2 regions of the Actinoplanes hulinensis genome follow, and region 1 is predicted to be linked to the other one. Evidence: riboswitches for the same ligand, from Rfam matches in the RefSeq annotation. Region 1 holds a riboswitch; the other holds the start of a gene.
What was found. Region 1 has a riboswitch for S-adenosylmethionine ahead of KZ829_RS11660 (aminotransferase class V-fold PLP-dependent enzyme). Riboswitches for the same ligand answer to the same signal wherever they lie in the genome.
Positions count from the first base shown of each region.

Region 2: another riboswitch for S-adenosylmethionine. It lies ahead of thrC (threonine synthase); the one in region 1 lies ahead of KZ829_RS11660 (aminotransferase class V-fold PLP-dependent enzyme).

Region 1 is NZ_JAHXZI010000005.1:224,818-232,568, reverse strand. Features, by position in the region: gene KZ829_RS11665 (putative bifunctional diguanylate cyclase/phosphodiesterase) at 1-1,257, opposite strand, end outside; gene KZ829_RS11660 (aminotransferase class V-fold PLP-dependent enzyme) at 1,312-2,538, opposite strand; SAM riboswitch class IV at 2,555-2,669, opposite strand; gene KZ829_RS11655 (DUF1684 domain-containing protein) at 2,744-3,529, shown strand; gene KZ829_RS11650 (M20 family metallopeptidase) at 3,539-4,603, shown strand; gene KZ829_RS11645 (HD domain-containing protein) at 4,592-5,146, opposite strand; gene KZ829_RS11640 (STAS domain-containing protein) at 5,212-5,532, opposite strand; gene KZ829_RS11635 (glycoside hydrolase domain-containing protein) at 5,834-7,369, shown strand; gene KZ829_RS11630 (sensor histidine kinase) at 7,355-7,751, opposite strand, start outside.
Region 2 is NZ_JAHXZI010000002.1:62,431-70,181, forward strand. Features, by position in the region: gene KZ829_RS03940 (hypothetical protein) at 1-195, shown strand, start outside; gene KZ829_RS03945 (alpha/beta fold hydrolase) at 254-2,995, shown strand; gene KZ829_RS03950 (ABC transporter permease) at 2,992-3,861, shown strand; SAM riboswitch class I at 4,179-4,318, shown strand; gene thrC (threonine synthase) at 4,328-5,611, shown strand; gene KZ829_RS03960 (hypothetical protein) at 5,789-6,265, opposite strand; gene KZ829_RS03965 (GNAT family N-acetyltransferase) at 6,286-6,789, opposite strand; gene KZ829_RS03970 (hypothetical protein) at 6,872-7,609, shown strand.

The sequences.
Region 1 (7,751 bases):
GCCGTTGCCGACCCGCAGGCCGGTGCCGGACGGGCCGGGCAGCGCCGCGATGAACTCGTCGCCGGCGAGCCGGGCGAGCAGGGCGCCGTCCGGGACGACCTGGGCGAGGCGTGTGGCCAGGGCCCGCAGCACGTCGTCGCCGGTGCCGTGACCGGCCCCGTCGTTGATCGACTTGAACCGGTCGACGTCCAGGTAGATGACACTGACCGGTTCGGCGCTGCTCTCCAGCAGCAGCACCAGGTCGTGCTCGAACGCCTGGCGGGACAGCAGGCCGGTGAGCGAGTCGTGCCGCACCTGGTAGCGCAGCTCGGCCTCGTGGTCGCGGGTCGCGGTCACGTCGATGCAGTGTGCCAGGATCAGCCGCAGCCGGCCGTTGCGGTCGCGCAGGCCGGTGGCGTGGGTCTGCACCCAGATCAGCGAGCCGTCGTCGGTACGCCGGTACTGCCGGGTCACGTTCGTCGGCTGGCGGGACTCGGTGGCCAGCCGCATCAGGCTCGTCTCGCTCTCGTCGACCGGGACGAGCGGCAGGTCGGCGACGCGGAACCCGTCCGGCAGCCGGCCGGGCAGGCGCAGCCAGTCCCGGTACGCCGGGTTGATTCGCAGAACCCGCCCGTCCGCGCCGAACATGGCCATCGGCACCGGCGTCTCGTCGAAGGCGACACCGAGCTGGGCCTGGCTCTCGTCCAGGTTGTCCTGGGCGCGCTGCTCCTCGGTCTCGGTCAGCCGCCAGGCGATCACGTGGAACCCGGCGGCGGCGAGCACCGCGACACCGTGCAGCAGCGCCCACACCAGCGGGTGTATCTGCGCCTGGTGGTGGCCGAAGGTGTGGCCGGCCTCGGTCACGCCGAAGCCGGCGTGGTGCAGGACGGTGGCGGCCAGGAAGACACCGAACGGCGCCCAGTCCCGGTAGAGGGCGAGCGCCGCCACCGCGATGAAGAACGAGAAGTGTGCCTCGGTGAGGCCGTGGCAGAGGGCCACGAACCCGGCCGACGCTGTCGCGAAGCCGAGCGCCACCACGATCGACCGGGCCCGCCGGTTACCCAGGCGTACCGCGCCGACCAGGCAGGGCAGCAGCAGCCCGTCGATGATCAGCAGGTCGGTCGGGTGTTCGGCGCGGAACACGCCGAACACCGTCAGCAGCACCATGCAGACGGCGAGCAGCACCGTCAGGAGCCGGTGCCGGCCCGCCCAGTCCTCCTCACGCAGGCCGCCACCGGTCGGGAGCCGGTCGCGGAGCCGCGTCATCCACGTCGCCACGAGAGGCATGATCGGCCTTCGATGCCCGCGCCGAAGCACCTCGCCGGTTGCGAATCAGGTGCCGAGGACCTCGCGGAGCCCGGCGAGCAGCCGGTCGGTGTCCTCGGTGGTGCTGCCCAGGCCGAAGCTGATCCGCAGCAGTCCGGGCGGGCCGTCCCCGCAGCTTCCGGCCCGGCCGTCGCGGGTGAGCCGGCGGACCAGCGGGTGGGCGCAGAACTGCCCGGCCCGTACGCCGATGCCGTGCTCGGCGTCCAGCCGCCGGGCCACGGCCGCCGGATCGGAGGCGTCCAGGGCCAGCGAGACGATCCCGACCCGGGGGTGGGCCGGCCCGAAGACGCTGACCTCGGTGGCTCCCGGCAGGTCGGCGAGACCGTCGCGCAACCCGGCCAGCAGCTCCTGCTCGTGGGCGTGCAGGGCGGCCCGGTCGGCGGCTTCCAGCGCCTCGCAGACCGCGGCCAGCGCCACCGCGCCGGGCAGGTTCGGGGTGCCGCCCTCGTGCCGGGCCGGGCCGGTGGCCCAGGTCAGGTCGCCGGGACGGTCGCCCACCACGGCGCTCGCGCCGCCACCGGCGAGGTACGGCTCCGCCGCGTCCAGCCAGTCCGCACGGCCGGCCAGCACCCCGGCGCCGAACGGGGCGTACAGCTTGTGGCCGGAGAACGCCAGGTAGTCGGCGCCCAGGTCGTCGAGGCGGGTGGGGGCGTGCGGGGCCAGCTGGGCGGCGTCGACGATCACCCGTACGCCGTGCGCGCGGGCCACCTCGGCGAGTTCGCGGACCGGCCACACCTCGCCGGTGACGTTGCTCGCGCCGGTGACGGTCAGCACGGCCGGCCCGGCCAGGCGCTCGCACGCCTGCCGTAGCGCGGTGACGGCGTCCCCGGCCGACGCCGGCAGCGGCAGGCGCAGCGGGTTCGGCCAGGGCAGCAGGTTGGCGTGGTGCTCGCCCTCGAACTGGATCGTGGTGGTGCCCGGCGGCAGCGCGCGGGCCAGCAGGTTGAGCGCGTCGGTGGTGTTCCGGGTGAAGATCACCGCATCGCCGGGGCGGGCGCCCACGAACTCGGCGACCACGTCGCGGGCCAGCTCGTACGCCAACGTGGAGCCGCGGGAGCGGACCCCGGTGCCCCGGTGCACCGAGCCGTAGCGCGGCAGGAGGTCCTGGACCGCGTCGGCCGCGGCCCGCACGCACGGCGCCGACGCCGCGTAGTCGAGGTGGGCGAAGCGAACCAGCTCACCGGAGGGAAGGGCTACCTTGAGATCGTCGCCGAGGATGTCGAGAGATGGCATGACCGCGCCTCCACGGGTTCGCCGCTTGCCGGTGTCGGACGACACCGGCCCGGTCCTCACCCGGGGCACCCCGTCGCGAACGGAAGGGTTGCCGGCCAGCGAGCCGGGGCTTCGCGCTGGCACTCATGACCTGCCGAGGAAGTTAGCAGATGTCACGACCCCGGCCAATAACCCATGCAACAAGTAGAGATTAAGGTCCTATGGCATGACGACCTTGTTCCAGCAGGAGTGGGACCAGTGGCACGCCGACCACGAGAAGCGGCGCGCCGACCCGCACGGCTTCCTCGCGATCACCGGCCTGCACTGGCTGGACGCCACCCCGCAACGGTTCGACGGCGCGCCCGGCGAGTGGAGCAGCGGACCGGACGGGGTGACCGTGGCGCTCGGCACCGGCGAGACCCTCACCGTCGACGGGCGGGAGGTGACCGGGACGCACCGGTTCCCGCCGCTGACGGAACGCGCCGACACCACCGTGGGTCATGGCGGCGCGGTGATCGAGATCGCCCGGCGGGGCGGCCTCGACGTGATCCGGCCGCGGCATCCGGACAACCCGGTGCTGACCGCCTACACCGGCACGCCCGCCTACCCGGCCGAGGAGAAGTGGGTGATCGGCGGCCGGTTCACGGCGTTCGCCGAGCCGGAGCCGGTCACCGTCGGGTCGGTGGCCGAGGGCGTCGAGCACGTCTACGAGTCGCCCGGCCGGGTCGAGTTCACGGTGGGCGGGGAACCGCAGTCGCTGACCGTCTTCAACGGCGGCACGCCGGGGTCGCTGTTCGCGCTGTTCACCGACGCCACCTCGGGGCTGACCACGTACGCCGCGAACCGGAGCCTGTTCATCGCCCCGCCGGAGGAGGACGGGTCGGTGGTGCTCGACTTCAACCGGGCCACGAACCTGCCGTGCGCCTACACCGCGTTCGCGACCTGCCCACTGCCGCCGGCCGGGAACAGGCTGCCGGTCGCGATCGAGGCGGGAGAGCGGCTTCCGCGGTAGTTTTCATCGATGGATGAGCTCGCCGAACTGATCGGGATCCGGTCCACCGCCGACCGGCCGGCCGACCTGCGGCGGGCTCTCGACATGGTGCTCGGCCTGGTCGGCCCGGGGTTCGAGGTCCGCCGGTTCGAGTCCCGCGGGAAGCCGAGCGCCCTGGTGTCCACCCCGGGCCCGCCCCGGGTGATCCTCAACGCCCACCTGGACGTGGTGCCCGGCGCGCCCGGGCAGTTCACCGCCCGCGCCGACGGCCACCGGCTGTACGGTCGCGGCGCCCACGACATGAAGGCCGCCGCGCTGGTGATGGCCACGGTGTTCCGGGAGGTGGCGCCCACCCTGCCGTACCCGGTGGCGTTGCAGCTGGTCACCGACGAGGAGGTGGGCGGTTTCGACGGCACCGGGCACCAGGTGGCGCGGGGCGTCCGGGCCGGCTTCGTGATCATCGGCGAGCAGAGCGGCCTGCGGATCGTCACCGAGTCGAAGGGCATCATCCGGGCCCGGCTCACCGCCACCGGCCGCACCGCCCACGCCGCCTACCCGTGGCTGGGGTCGAACGCGCTGCTCACGGTGACCGCGGCGGTGCGGCGGCTGCTCGACCGGCATCCGGTCCCGGCCGCCGAGGAGTGGACCACGACCGTCAACGTGGCCCGGATCGAGACCTCCAACGAGGCCGCCAACGTGGTTCCGGCGGACGCGTCGGCGCTGGTCGACATCCGGTTCCCGCCGTCCGACCCGGATCTGGCCGGCCGGCCGGCGGACGAGATCGCGGCCCACCTGACGGCGGTGGCCGGGGCCGCGGTCACCGTGGAGGCGCTGGGCGCGCCGCACCACGCCGATCCGGAGAGCGCCGAGGTGCGGCTGCTGCGGCGGGCCGCCCGGGAGGCGGGGTACGACGGCTCACTGCTGCGCAAGCACGGGGCGGCCGACGGCCGGTTCTACTCGGCGGTGGGCGTGGACGCGGTGATCTTCGGGCCGGGAGGCGACGGGCAGCACGGTCCGGAGGAGTTCGTCGATCTGCGAACGCTCCCGCCGTACCGGAAAGCGCTCGAAGGTTTTCTGAAAGGCCTAGGCGGCTAGCAGGTGCTCGACGCGGGCGGCCGTGCCCCGCAGGTGGGGGCGGCGGTCGGCGTCGACGGCCGCGTTCCACGAGCAGGGGCCGTGCCGGTGCAGCATCTCCGTGTAGCGGGCCTCCGGATCGACCCGCAGGCCGGTCGGGCCCACCGTCTGGTCGGCGTAGGTGAGGGCGTCGGCCATCAGGCTGCGCTCGTCCGGGAAGGCGGCCAGCTGCCCGGCCAGACCCCGCGCGGCGCCCACGAAACGGGCGCCCGAGTGGTAGGCCACCAGACCGGCGATCCGGGCCGGCCAGCCCTCGCCGCTCAGGTGCACGGCGCCGTCCAGCGGGTGGAAACCGGTCAGCGCGATCGGCTCGGCATAGCCGATGTCGTGCAGCCAGGCGGCCGCGACCAGCACGTCGGGATCGAGGCCGAGCCGGGCGGACAGCCCGGCGGCACGGTGGGCCACCCCGGCGGTGTGCCTCCAGCGGTCGCCGCTGTCACCGATCAGCGACCCGGCCACCAGCCGGGCCGTCTCGGCACGCGAGCGGAGCAGCACATCGGTCATGGGCGGATGCTATGCCGGGGCGGGTTAACGGCGGATGGACGGCCGATGGCCGGTGACCGAAAAAGTCAGTGTCCCCGGACCCGCTGAGCGGGCACACCGGCCGCCGCGAGTTGCTCGGCGAGCCGCCCGTTGGGGTTGTCGACGAAGACGGCGACCTGGAGGTCGTCGCCGAGCCCGCACGCGGCGGCCACCGAACCCAGGTTGATCGGGTCCAGCTCCGGCACGTCGGCCAGGTCGACGATCAGCCGCAACGGCCGGACGCGGCGCACGGTGTGCACCAGGAGCTGCCGCAACTCCACCGCGACATCGAGTCCTACCGATCCGTGCGGCTGGATGACCACACTGCCGTCCGGGCTGGTGCTCACTTCGAGTACCGAGCTACGCATCGGACTACCTCTCGCTACCCAGCGTTCATCTGGCCGCCCACCCTAGGTCGCGGTGGGCAGACGGGTCGCCAACGGCACATGACCATCCGGTGAACACCTCATCGATGCCGATGGTGACCGAACAGATGATCACCCTCGACCGAACGGGCGTATACGAATCGGCAGACGTTTGCTTGTCTCGATGGGCCTTCCGACATGACGAAGTAGGTCCACCATGAATGCTGCGCCCAGCCGAGGGCGTCACCGGCTGCATCCCCGCCGACTCGTCAGGTACCGGAAGCGATTACTCACCGCCCTCGTCGTGGCACTGTCGGTCGCCCCGCTGGCGTTCATCAACGGCAACGCCACCGCGGCCACCGCCCTCGCCCCGCAGCCGGGCGACTTCACCGGGTACGGCTTCGACGCCTGCACGGCACCGTCCAGCGAGACGATGGCGGCCTGGCTGAAGTCGTCGCCGTACCGCGCGGCCGGCATCTACTTCGGCGGCAACAACCGTGGCTGCACGCAGAAGAACCTCACCGCCGGGTGGGTCCGTGAGCAGGTCACCGCGGGGTGGCGGCTGATCCCGCTGTACGTCGGCCCGCAGGCCAGCTGCACGTCGGTCACCAAGAAGAACCTGATCGACAACACGAAGGCCGCCGCACAGGGCCGGGCCACCGCCGAGGACGCGGTCCGGCAGGCCACCGCGCTCGGGCTCGCCAAGGAGAGCGTGCTGATCTACGACATGGAGTCGTACGACAGCAAGAACACCGTGTGCCGCGAGGGCGTGCTGGCGTTCATGAACGCGTGGACCAACCGGCTGCACGACTACGGCTACCTCTCCGGCTACTACAGCAGTGCCGCGTCCGGCATCGCCGACATGGTCGCGGTCTACAACAGGCCGTGGTACGTGCGACCCGACTACATCGACTTCGCCCGCTGGGACCAGGTCGTCACCGTCTCCGACAAGGTGGTCCCGGCGTCGTACTGGGCGCCGAAGCGCCGGATGAAGCAGTACCGGGGCGGCCACCAGGAGACCTGGGGCGGCGTCACCATCAACATCGACAACGACTACCTGGACTTCGCCCGCCTGCCCGGCGCCAAGCTGTCCGACTGGAACCGCAACGGCTGGTCGGACGTGATGGCCCGGACCACGTCGACCGGCAACCTGTTCGCCTACCCGGGCAACGGCGTCTACATCTCCGAGGGCTACCGCTCCAAGGTCGGCTCGTACGCCTCGGCGAACGCGCTGCTGCGGATGGACCTCGACCGGGACGGCTACGTCGACCTGATCGTCCGGAACCGGGCCGGGGCCGTGTACCTCTACCCGGGCCTGGGCAACGGAAGGTTCGGCGCCCGCAAGCAGCTCTACAAGAACCTGAGCCACCTGCGGGAGCTGACCGCGATCGGCGACTTCAACCGGGACGGCTACCCCGACATGCTGGCCGCGCAGACCAGCAACGGCAACCTCTACCTCTACCCGGGGGTCAAGGGCGCCAAGTTCGGCAAGCGGAAGGCGATCGCGTACGGCGACTGGAACAACCGCAGCGAGTTCGCCGGCGTCGGCGACTTCGACCGGGACGGTTTCCCGGACCTGGTGGTGAGGCTGAACGGCAACAACGGCATCTACCTGTACCGCGGGAAGCCGGGCGGCCTGCAGACCGCGCTGCGGATCGGCTCGGCCGCCGGGCTGCGCGACCTGTACGGCATCGGCGACTTCGACCGGGACGGCTGGACCGACCTGGCCGCGGTGCAGTCGTCGACCGGCTACCTGAAGCTCTACCGCGGCACCGGCAAGGCATTGACCGCCGGCCCGAACCTGGCCACCGGGTACAAGGGCCGCTCACCCCTGTTCTGACGGCTCCGACGGCGCGCCGGGCAGGGTGAACGACACGGTCGTGCCACCGCCGGGGGTCTCGTCCACACGGATGTCCCCGCCGTGCCTCTCCACGATGCGCCAGCACGTGGAGAGGCCGATGCCGTGGCCGTCCGCCGTGCCGTTGCCGAGCCGGGTGAACATGTCGAAGACGCGTTCCCGCTGATCCGGGGGGATGCCGAGGCCGTTGTCGGCGACCCGGACCGTCCAGCCGGACTCGGCCCGCTCGGCGGTGACCGTCACCCGGCACGGCCGTCGCGGGTCCCGGTACTTGATCGAGTTGCCGACCAGGTTCTGCAACAGCTGACGGATCAGCACCGGGTCGCCGGTCGCCACCGGCAGCGGCTGGTTCGCCTCGACCACC
Region 2 (7,751 bases), on a different contig from region 1:
GCCACCCTCGCCGACGTGCGGGCCACGTACCCGGCCGGCCGGGCGGTCACCGGCGCGGGCGGCGTCACCGGCTGGCTCGTCGTGGACGGAGCCAACGCCATGCTCGTCGAGTTCACCGGCGGTACGGCGACCGCCGTTACCGCCGGCGTGACCACCACCGTCGAGGAGGTCTTCGCCGGCACCCGGGGATGCTGAGAGTTCTCCCAGAGAACCCTCAGCCCCACCTCAGGGGTCTCCTACTAGCGTGTGCGCCATGTCTGCCCTGACCACCGGGTTGCGCCGCGCGCTTCCCCGGCTCAAACGGCGCCGGGTCGTCCCGGCGGTGGCCGCCCTCGTGGTGCTCGCCGCCGTGGCCGTCTGGGCCGTCCGCCCCGCGCCGGACGCCTGGACGACCGAGGATCTCCGGCTGGCCGGTGACGGCGTCGAACTGGACGCCCGCTTCTACCTGCCGGCCGACCGGGACACCGATGTGCCCGCGGTCCTGCTGGCGCACGGTTTCGGCGGTTCCAAGGACACCGTCCGCAGCGACGCCGAGGCGCTCGCCGAGCAGGGCTACGCCGTGCTGGCCTACACCGCCCGCGGGTTCGGCCGCAGCACCGGCGAGATCCACCTGGACAGCCCGGACCACGAGGTCAAGGACGCTCAGCGGCTGCTCGACTGGCTGGCCACCCGGCCCGAGGTGACCACCGACGGCGCCGGGGACCCGAAGGTCGCGGTGGTCGGCGGTTCGTACGGCGGGGCCCTCGCACTGCTGCTCGCCGGCCAGGACGGGCGGGTCGACGCGATCGTCCCGTCGATCACCTGGAACGACCTGGGCACCGCACTGGTCCCGCAGTCGGCTGACACCGGCGCGGCCGGCGTCTTCAAGAAGAGCTGGGCCGGCTACTTCTTCGGCAACGGGACGGCCTCGCTGGAAAGAGGCGGCCCACCGCAGCAGCAGCCGCAGGATCCCGCGTGCGGCCGGTTCGCGAAGGATGTCTGCGCCGCCTACCTCCAGATGGCCACCAGCGGCATCCCGGACCAGACCACCCTGGCGCTGCTGCGGAAGTCCAGCCCGGCCACGGTCCTCGACCGGATCAAGGCGCCGACCCTGCTGATCCAGGGCGCGGTCGACACGCTCTTCCCGCTCTCCGAGGCGGACGCCAACGCGAAGGGCATCGCCGTGGCCGGCACCCCGGTCCGGGTGGCCTGGTTCACCGGCGGCCACGACGGCGGCGAGGGGCCCACCTCCGACTCCGACCGGCTCAAGTACCTGACGGTGCAGTGGCTCAACCACTACCTCAAGGGCGAGGGTGAGGCGCCCGGCGACGACTTCACCTGGTCGCGGGTGGCCGGGTTCAGCGCGCTCGACCGCGGGCTGGTCACCAACGGCTACTCCGCGGACGCGTACCCCGGACTGGGCGGAACCGGAAGCACCCGGGTGACCCTCACCGGATCGGCGCAGCCGATCGCCAACCCGCCGAACGGCAACCCCGGCGCCATCTCCTCGATGCCCGGCCTCACCGGCCGGCTCAGCTCGCTGCTCAGCGGCAACGTGGCACTGGACGTGGCCGGTCAGCACGCGATGTTCGACTCGGAGCCGCTCACCGCGGCCGCCGACGTGGCCGGGTCGCCCACGGTCCGGCTGCGGGTCGCGTCGCCGACCGGCGAGGCGGTCGTGTTCGTGAAGCTCTACGACATGGACGCCAACGGCACGGCCACGCTCAGCGCCGGGCTGGTCGCGCCGGTCCGGCTCACCGGCCTGCCGGCCGACATCGCCCAGGCACGACCGGTCACCGTGACGCTGCCGGCGATCGTCCGGCAGATCGAGGCGGGCCACACCGTACGCGTCACCGTCGCCACCTCCGACCAGGCGTTCCTCACTCCCGCCCAGCCCGCCACCTACACCGTCGCGGTGGAGCCGGAGCTGACCCTGCCGACGTTGACCGGCAAGCCGATCGCCGATCCCGGCAGCCTGTGGTGGATCGTCCTGGCCGGCGTGGTCGCGGCCATCCTGCTCGGCCTGGTCCTGCTGCTCGTGGTGAGCCGGATCCGGCACCGGCGGCGGGACGTGGCGGTGGTCGCCGAGCACGCCGGCACCCCGCTCGTGGTGCGCGGGCTGCGCAAGGCGTACGGGGACGGCTTCGTGGCGGTCCAGGAGATCGGCTTCACCGTGGAGCGCGGGCAGGTCGTCGGCCTGCTCGGCCCGAACGGCGCCGGCAAGACCACCACGCTGCGGGTGCTGATGGGCCTCACCCAGCCGACCGAGGGCGAGATCTTCGTCTTCGGGCACCGGCTGGTCCCGGGCGCGCCGATCCTGTCCCGGGTGGGCGCGCTCGTCGAGGGGCCCGGCTTCCTGCCGCACCTGAGCGGGTACGAGAACCTCAAGGCGTACTGGCAGGCCACCGGCCGGCCGTGGGAGGACGCCCGTTTCGAGGAGGCGCTGGAGATCGCCGGACTGGGCGACTCGGTGCACCGCAAGACCCGCAAGTACAGCCACGGCATGCGGCAGCGGCTCGCCATCGCACAGGCCATGCTCGGCCTGCCCGAGCTGCTGGTGCTCGACGAGCCGACGGACGGGCTCGACCCGCCGCAGATCGCCGAGATGCGCCGCGTCCTCCAGCGGTACGCCACCGACGGCCGGGCCGTGCTCGTCTCCAGCCACCTGCTCGCCGAGGTGGAGCAGACCTGCACCCACGCGGTCGTCGTCAACAAGGGCCGGATCGTGGCGTCCGGCCCGGTCGGTGACATCGTCGGCGAGTCGCCGTCGGTGCAACTGGAGGTCTCCGACGTACCGGCCGCCACCCGGATCCTCGAGGACCTGGGCGTGCACTCGGTCAAGGCGGAGGGAACGAACGGCCTGATCGTCGACATGAACGGGACGGCCCGCTCGGAGATCGTCGCGTCGCTGGTCGGCGCCGGCATCGGGGTGGAGCGGCTGGTGCCGCGCCGCCGCCTGGAGGACGCGTTCCTGTCCCTGGTCGGCGACAACTCGCGAGGAAGTGGAGACCGATGAGCTCGCTCGAGGCCGCTACCGGCTACCGGCCGTCGCGCACCCTGCCGATCTGGGCCGAGGCGCGCCGCCAGGCGTCCCGCCGGCGCACCCAGCTGGCGCTCGGCTTCATGGTGCTGCTGCCGCTGATCATCCTGGCCGCCTTCGAGTTCGGCGGCGGGGGCGGCCCGGACGAGGACGGCGACGGCGGCGGCGCGTTCAGCAGCATGGCCGACCTGGCCACCTCCGGCGGCCTGAACTTCGCCCTCTTCGGCCTGGCGGTCTCGGCCGGCTTCCTGCTGGTCGTGGTGGTGGCGCTGTTCTTCGGCGACACGGTGGCCAGCGAGGCGAGCTGGGGCAGCCTGCGCTATCTGCTGGCCGTTCCGGTCCCGCGGGCCCGGCTGCTCGGCGTCAAGCTGACCGTCGCGGCCGCCTACTCGCTCGTCGCGTTGCTGCTGCTCACCGGCACCGGGCTGCTGATCGGCACGCTCCGCTACGGCTGGTCCCCGCTGGGCAGCACGATCGCCGCGGAGATCCCGCCGGCCGAGGGTGTGCTCCGGCTGCTCGGCATCCTCGCCTATCTGGCGACCACCCTGCTCGTGGTGGCCGGCCTGGCCTTCCTGCTCTCGGTGCTGACCGACGCCGCCCTGGGCGCGGTCGGCGGCGCCGTGCTCCTGTGGATCCTGTCCAGCATCCTGGACCAGATCGAGGCCCTCGGCAGCATCCGCAACGCCCTGCCCACCCACTACACGGACGCCTGGATGGGCCTGCTCTCCACCCCCGTCCAGACCGAGGACCTGGCCAAGGGCGCGATCTCCGCGGTCGTCTACGCCACGCTGTTCTGGGGGATCGCCTTCTACCGCTTCACCCGAAAAGACATAACTTCCTGAACCCCTTTTCTCGTACGGAAGTGCCGGGTCCCGTGGCCCGCGGCGGCTCCTCCAGGCGCTCCTCCAGGCCGTCCCCCGCCGCCGGCTCATGAGACGGGGTTCTCGGGCGCGACCGCTCACGCACGTCGCGCGGTGGGGCTCGCGTTCTGGACGCGCCAGCGGCCAGCGGGCCCCGCCGGGCCCTCGGCGGGAGCAGCGGTCCGCACCCACCACCCCGCTGCGACCTCAAGGTTCTGATCTTGGGGGGTGGCTCACACCTCGGGAACTCCGTGTGGTGTCGGCGGGATCTCGTCGTAAGGTGTTGGAAACAACTGAATACCTCATCCAGAGGGGCAGAGGGATACGGCCCGACGAAGCCCCGGCAACCACCGCGCATGACTCTCGATGACGAGGCAGCGACGTGGCAGGTGCTAATTCCGTCCCCGTTCCGGCAGGTCGCCGCGGGGAAAGATGAGAGGAAACTCTAATGACGTCTGTCGTCGACGCACCCTCAGCCACCTCCGCCTCGCCCGCTCGTGGGCTGATCTGTCGCGCTTGCGGCGCCGAGTACCCGCTGGCCGCGCAGCACGCCTGTTACGAGTGTTTCGGCCCGCTCGAGGTCGCCTACGACGAGGCGGCGCTCGCGCGGGTGACCCGGGCCCAGATCGAGGCGGGCCCGCAGAACATCTGGCGCTACGCGGCCCTGCTCCCGGCCGGCCAGGACCCGGCGACCCGGGTGACGCTCGACCCGGGCCTGACCCCGCTGGTCGCCGCCCCGCAGCTGGCCGCCGCGCTCGGGCTGAAGGCGCCGCTGTGGGTGAAGGACGATTCGCAGAACCCGACCCACTCGTTCAAGGACCGGGTCGTCTCGGTGGCGCTGACCGCCGCCAAGGAGCTGGGCTTCAAGCGGTTCTCCTGCGCCTCGACCGGCAACCTGGCCAACTCGGTGGCCGCCCACGCGGCCCGGGCCGGCGTGCCGAGCATCGTCTTCATCCCCTCCGACCTGGAGCAGGGCAAAATCATCACCACCGCGGTGTACGGCGGCGAGCTGGTGGCCATCGAGGGCTCCTACGACGACGTGAACCGGCTGTGCAGCGAGCTGGTGGAGACCGACGAGTTCGAGGACACCGCGTTCGTGAACGTGAACGTGCGGCCGTTCTACGCCGAGGGCTCCAAGACGCTGGGCTACGAGGTGGCCGAGCAGCTGGGCTGGCGCATCCCGGCCCAGGTGGTCATCCCGATGGCCTCCGGTGAGCTGCTCACCAAGGTGGACAAGGCGTTCTCCGAGCTGGTCGAGATCGGACTGGTCGAGGCCCCGGCGGACGGGTGGACCGTCTTCGGCGCCCAGTCCGAGGGCTGCAACCCGATCGCCGTGGCGCTGCACGCCGACACTGACGTGATCACCCCCGTGAAGCCGACCGGCATCGCCAAGTCGCTGAACATCGGTGACCCGGCCGCCGGGCCGTACGCGATCGAGGCGGTCCGCCGCACCGGTGGCTGGATGGACTACGCCAACGACGACGAGATCCGGGCCGGCATCCGGCTGCTCGCCGAGACCACCGGCGTCTTCGCCGAGACCGCCGGCGGCACCACGGTGGCCGTGCTGAAGAAGCTGGTGGAGAGCGGTCGGCTGGACCCCACCAAGGAGACGGTCGTCTACAACACCGGCGAGGGCCTGAAGACCCTCGACGCGGTCGCCGGCCAGGTTGGACCGACCCACACGATCAAGCCGTCGCTGCGTGGTGCCCGCGAAGCCGGCCTGCTCGGATAACACTGCGTGACCGGCGATCAGCCGGTTGTCGAGAATTACCTCCTCCGAGGACTTGCACTCCGATCTCCGGATGGGCAGGATGCTCTCTGCGGGAGGACGCGACGCCGTACGAGGCCCCTCACCTGAGCTTGGCGACAATCTCCGAGGGTCCCAACGATCCAGCGCTGACCCATACGGCTACGTGCCCGGAGGCGTTGTGCGTCCGTCCTCCCGACCAAACATCCGCACTGCCCACCGCCTTCGCACCGCCCACGGCCGCAGTGGCAGGTCCTCCGGGTAGTGCCCGTCGGCCAGCCCCGCGTCCCGCTCGAACCAGTTGCGCACCCCGTAGGACGTGGTGAGCGCGATCGACCAGGCGCAGGCCAGCCAGTAGGCGGGCCAGAAGAGCGGGCCGAGGACGGCGTACTGGCCGGCGTGCCGGCTCTCGTGGGCGAGCAGCCGGGCCCGCTCCTCGGCGAGCAGCCACTCGGCGGTGCGCTTCGTGATGATCACCGAGCCGACCGTGAAGCAGGTCGCGGGCGGCACCCGGAGCCGGTAGTTCTCGGCGATCAGCACGCCGTGCCGGCCGCGCCGGACCCGCGCCCCGGTGGACAGCGCGATCAGCAGACCGATGACGGTCGTCCCGTTCACGGCGGTGAGGACCGTGCGCGTCACGTGCCACCCCCGCCCGGGCATCAGACCCGCCGTCGCATCTGGAGCTCGGTGAGGGCCGGGATGGTCGGATGCCGCAGGCGCACCCCGGTGTCGGCGAAACCCAGCTTCTCGTACGCCCGGACGGCCCGCCCGTTGCCGCACACCACCTCGAGCATCAGCTCGTCCCGCCCGGCCGCGGCCGACCAGTCGGCGACCGCCTCGATCAACTGCCCGAGGATCTTGCCGCCCCGGTACGCCGGAGTCAGGTACACCGCGAAGATCACCGTGCAGTGCGGCGCGTCCGGCAGCACGATCCCGCCGGCGTGCCCGACCAGCGGCCCACCCGGGTCGGCGATGAACTGGGCCGTCTCGAAGCCCTCGGACGACTGCCGGATCCGCTGCCGGTAGCCCTCGTGCGGCCGGGCCGCCGCCTGCGCCAGGGTCTCCAGGAACGCGAGGGGACTGTCCGCCAGCATCTCCAGCCGGAGCGCCCGCATGCGCCCGGCATCCTCGGGGGTGACCCGGCGTACGTCCCAGTTCTCCATGGGTAATCCCTACCGCCGTGGCCCCCGGTCGGCAACCGGGTTGTCGTGAAGCCGAGTGGCGGCGCTGCGCCATGATTCGACGATGAACGATGAGCCCGAGGGGCTTTCCGGTGTCCGGCTGCTGCGCGCCCGCCCCTGGGGGATCGCGCTGGCCGTGCTGCTCACCAGTGCCGCGGCGCTGGCTTACACGTGGGCGTGGCTGTCCCTGATCCCGGGCTTCGGCCCGATGCCGTCGTTCGATCCGGGCGAGGCCCTGACCCGCTGGGTGGTCGTGCCGATCGTCGCGGAGATTCCGGAGATGGTGGCCCTGATCTCGATCGCGGTGCTGTCCCGGCGTCGGGTGACCGTGGGCCGGGCGCTGCTGCTGTGGATCCTCGCCGCGCTCGTCTCGACCGTGAAGAACATGCTGGACGCGGGCCTCGAGTTCGCGGTCGGCGAGGTCGGCTTCGACCCGCTCCTCGTGGTGGCGATCGCCGGCGACCTCGTCGTGCTGATCGGCGTGGGCCTGCTGGCCCGATGGCTGCTGCCGGTGCCCGGGTTCCCGGCGGTGCGGCCCGGCCGCGACCTGACGGCGCTGATCGTGGCCTCGTTCCTCATGATGGCGCTGATCGAGGTCTTCTCCGTCATGACGATGCTGACCGCGAACTCGTTCGCCACGGAGGCGTCGGTGTCGACGGTGATCATGCTGAGGCTGTCGGTGTCCGCTGTCCTGTCGGCGGTCCTCACCGTCGGCTGGGCGGTTGCGGCGCTTGTCACCTCGGCTCCGGAGCGCTCCGAATGGTCCGGGGAGCCCGCTGAGCTGGGCTTTCAAGATCGTTAGCGGAAACCGGGGCTCCCTCGGGGGTTTCGCGGGAAGATGGGGTTTCTTGCACTCGCCATCGGGGAGTGCTAAACAAGTGATTGGCACTCGCGCATGCTGAGTGCCAGCAGGTCGGGACGGTGGGGTTCCGGTCACGATGCCG